Regions from separate parts of the Brenneria goodwinii genome, predicted to be linked through region 2. Evidence: predicted binding sites of a transcription regulator. Region 2 holds the regulator's gene; the other holds the start of a gene.

Region 1 (2,204 bases), 970 kb from region 2:
AAAGCAGAAGGCTTAGCCAAACTATTCAGCGTTGTTGGCAATATTCATGCCGTTGCGTTGGATGATCTGCGTGAACAACATTTCGATCTGATTATTAATGCGACATCATCGAGTCTTCATGGCGATATTCCTCAACTACCGGCTTCATTGATTTCTTCGCAAACATGCTGTTATGACATGTTTTATTTGTCCGAATTGACGCCGTTTCTGGCCTGGTGCGTACAGCATGGCGCAATTCGTTATGCTGATGGTCTGGGGATGCTGGTGGGGCAAGCCGCGCATTCTTTCCAGCTCTGGAATGGCGTCATGCCGGATGTCGTTCCGGTTATCGAGCAGCTTAAACGGGAGTTGGCTCAATGAATCAGGCGATTCAGTTTCCGGATCGTGAAAGTTGGAATGACGATCTTAAAGCCATCTGTTTTCCTGTCCTGGTCAATGGATTGCAACAGATGTGCTGTATCAGCGCGGAGCAGGTAATGCGACGCTATGGCGGCGGCGACCCGGAACAATGGCTATCGTTGTTCCGGCTGCATCGGTGGGATCTGGAGGACGAGTTTGAGAAGATGGTGCGGGATGAGGAATATGATAGCCAAGGCTACTTCTCGTTATCCTAAAGGATATAGTCGTTTTTCCAGCGAACGTAGTTAGCTGCCGAATACTCTAGCCCTTCAATCTCTTCCTGACTTAATGGGCGGATCTTTTTAGCCGGACTGCCAAGATACAGATAACCGCTTTCCAGGTGTTTCCTTGGCGGAACGAGACTACCGGCGCCGATCATTACGTCATCCTCAATGACCGCGCCATCAAGAATGATAGAACCCATCCCGACCAGCACGCGATTACCTATCGTGCAACCATGTAACATCGCTTTATGCCCAACCGTAACATCTTCCCCGATGATTAACGGATTACCCTCAGGATTCTTTTCTGAACCGTGTGTAATATGCAGAACGGAACCATCCTGAATGTTGCTCCTTGCGCCGATGTGAATATCGTTCACATCACCGCGGATCGCCACAAGAGGCCAAATGCTGACGTCGTTGCCGAGGGTTACCTTGCCGATGACTACGCTCGACGCATCAATCATGACGTTCTCGCCAATGATTGGGAACATACCTCTATAGCCGCGAACGTTTCCTGAATCCATCACCAACCCCTTATTGACCGCATCATGTGTGAATGAATAGATAAAGTATCGATAGATATGGGGTTACGGCAACCTGAAAATAGGCTCGATCGACTAAGATCTCAACGAAAGGGTTGAAAATTACGCGAACGGAAAAAAAGATCGAAAAAGTGGTTGTGCAAAGTGACGGGATCCCTATAATGCGCCTCCATCGACACGGCGCTGTGAATTCACAACCGGGTCGGTAAAAAAGAGAACAACCTGTTTGAAATAAACATTGACTCTTAAAGAGGAAAGCGTAATATACGCCACCTCGCGCGGCGGCTCAGGCCACAGTGCACTGCTCTTTAACAATTTAATCAGACAATCTGTGTGGGCACTCACAAGACCGTATCGGCAACGATATAAAAAAGTCTTGAAGAGTGACTAGCAGTAAATTCATTACGAATAAACAGTTACTAATTCTTTGAGCACAGCTATTAACTTAGCGAATCAAACAAATCTTAAATTGAAGAGTTTGATCATGGCTCAGATTGAACGCTGGCGGCAGGCCTAACACATGCAAGTCGAGCGGCAGCGGGAAGAAGCTTGCTTCTTTGCCGGCGAGCGGCGGACGGGTGAGTAAAGTCTGGGGATCTGCCCGATGGAGGGGGATAACTACTGGAAACGGTAGCTAATACCGCATAACGTCGCAAGACCAAAGTGGGGGACCTTAGGGCCTCACACCATCGGATGAACCCAGATGGGATTAGCTAGTAGGCGGGGTAAGGGCCCACCTAGGCGACGATCCCTAGCTGGTCTGAGAGGATGACCAGCCACACTGGAACTGAGACACGGTCCAGACTCCTACGGGAGGCAGCAGTGGGGAATATTGCACAATGGGGGAAACCCTGATGCAGCCATGCCGCGTGTATGAAGAAGGCCTTCGGGTTGTAAAGTACTTTCAGCGGGGAGGAAGGGGATAGGGTTAATAACCTTGTTCATTGACGTTACCCGCAGAAGAAGCACCGGCTAACTCCGTGCCAGCAGCCGCGGTAATACGGAGGGTGCAAGCGTTAATCGGAATGACTGGGCGTAA
Region 2 (2,204 bases):
CGCTTAGAGGTATCGGCTACCTACCGCAGGAAGCCTCGATCTTTCGCCGGTTAAGCGTGTACGACAACCTGATGGCGATATTGCAGATCCGCAAGGATCTAACCTCTGAGCAGCAGGAAGATCGGGCGAATGAACTGATGGAAGAATTCCATATTATTCATTTGCGCGATAGTCTGGGACAATCGCTCTCCGGTGGGGAAAGACGCCGGGTGGAAATCGCCCGCGCACTGGCGGCGAATCCTAAATTTATCCTGCTGGATGAACCTTTTGCCGGTGTTGACCCCATTTCGGTGATTGATATAAAAAAAATAATTGAGCATCTGCGTGACAGCGGACTGGGCGTGTTGATAACCGATCATAACGTCCGCGAAACGCTGGATGTCTGTGAGCGCGCCTATATCGTTAGTCAGGGGCATTTAATCGCTCACGGCTCACCGACGGAGATACTGGCCGACGAGCAGGTAAAACGCGTCTATCTGGGCGAAGGCTTTAGACTCTGATAGGGTAGGTTTTTATTGCATATTTTAGCCCCAATAGATTTCAGGGCGCAGCAAAGCGGTAACCGAATGATTTCTCAGGATTTCAGTCTGGGTTCAGCAAGGGAAACCGGCAGCGCTGCAACCGGAAAGATACAGGGAATATAAAGGAAGTTAGCGCAACTTATGAAGCAAGGTTTGCAACTCAGGCTTAGCCAGCAACTGGCCATGACTCCACAGCTACAGCAGGCAATCCGTCTGTTGCAACTGTCCACGCTTGAACTGCAACAAGAGATTCAACTGGCGCTGGAAAGCAATCCGTTACTTGAGCAGACGGACAATCACGAAGAAATCGAGTCATTTGAGACCACAGACAGCGATTCACTGGATACCGGCGAAGCGCTTGAACAAAAAGATATGCCGGAAGAGTTACCGCTTGACGCAACCTGGGATGAGATCTATTCCGCAGGCACGCCATCCGGCACCGGCACCGATTATCGCGATGAAGAATTACCGATCTACCAGGGGGAAACCACCCAAACCCTGCAGGATTACCTGATGTGGCAGGTCGAACTGACGCCCTTTTCCGATACCGATGCCGCCATCGCGACATCCATCGTCGATGCCGTAGACACCACGGGTTATCTCACCGTGCCGCTGGAAGACATTCTCGACAGCATCGGCGATGAAAGCGTTACGCTGGATGAAGTCGAAGCGGTGCTGAAACGCGTTCAGCGTTTTGATCCCGTTGGCGTTGCGGCCCGCGATCTGCGTGACTGTCTGTTGGTTCAGCTCTCCCAATTCGCCGACGATACGCCTCGTCTCGCGGAGGCGCGACTGATCGTCAGCGAGTACCTCGACCTGCTGGCAAATCATGATTTCCGCAGTCTGATCCGCGCCACCCGGCTGAAAGAAGAGGTGCTAAAAGAAGCATTGGCGCTGATTCAGTCCCTCGATCCCCGTCCGGGTCAGTCAATCAACACCGGTGAGTCGGAATATGTTATTCCGGATGTTCTGGTGCGGAAAATTCATGGCCGCTGGGTGGTGGAACTGAATACCGACAGCATCCCCCGGTTACAGATTAATCAGCAGTATGCCGCGCTAGGCAACAGCGTGCGCAGCGACAGCGACGGCCAGTTTATCCGCAGCCACTTACAGGAAGCCCGCTGGTTAATCAAAAGTCTGGAAAGCCGTAATGATACGCTGCTCAAGGTCACCCGCTGCATCGTCGAACAGCAGCAGGAATTCTTTGATCAGGGCGAAGAATTCATGAAGCCGATGGTTCTGGCGGATATCGCCCAGGTCGTCGATATGCATGAATCCACGATTTCCCGTGTGACGACGCAGAAGTTCCTGCACAGTCCGCGCGGCATTTTTGAACTAAAATACTTCTTCTCCAGCCATGTGAATACCGATAATGGGGGGGAAGCCTCCTCAACGGCGATCCGGGCGCTGGTCAAGAAGTTAATCGCTGCGGAGAACCCCGCCAAACCGTTAAGCGACAGTAAGCTCACCACGCTGCTCTCCGAGCAAGGCATTATCGTGGCGCGGCGTACCGTTGCGAAATATCGAGAGTCTTTATCTATCCCACCATCGAACCAGCGTAAACAATTGGTTTGATCTCAACTAGAAGGAAGACGCTATGCAGCTCAACATTACCGGACACCATATCGAAATTACCGAGCCTCTACGCGATTTCGTGAATACCAAATTCGCCAAGTTGGAGCA

The links. Region 2 encodes sigma-54, which starts transcription at its own class of promoters, with help from an activator protein. Its sites were predicted from a motif close to GTTGGCACANNTTTCGCTNT; they were not measured.
Region 1: ACN28R_RS21515 (gamma carbonic anhydrase family protein) is a predicted target of sigma-54. The motif match lies at 1,420-1,439, and genes of this name have one in related genera.

The regions. Positions count from the first base shown of each region.
Region 1 covers NZ_CP014137.1:4,819,088-4,821,291, forward strand. The annotation lists gene aroE (shikimate dehydrogenase) at 1-360, shown strand, start outside; gene ACN28R_RS21510 (DUF1488 family protein) at 357-614, shown strand; gene ACN28R_RS21515 (gamma carbonic anhydrase family protein) at 611-1,147, opposite strand; rRNA gene ACN28R_RS21520 (16S ribosomal RNA) at 1,632-2,204, shown strand, end outside.
Region 2 covers NZ_CP014137.1:3,845,434-3,847,637, forward strand. The annotation lists gene lptB (LPS export ABC transporter ATP-binding protein) at 1-500, shown strand, start outside; gene rpoN (RNA polymerase factor sigma-54) at 663-2,096, shown strand; gene hpf (ribosome hibernation promoting factor) at 2,119-2,204, shown strand, end outside.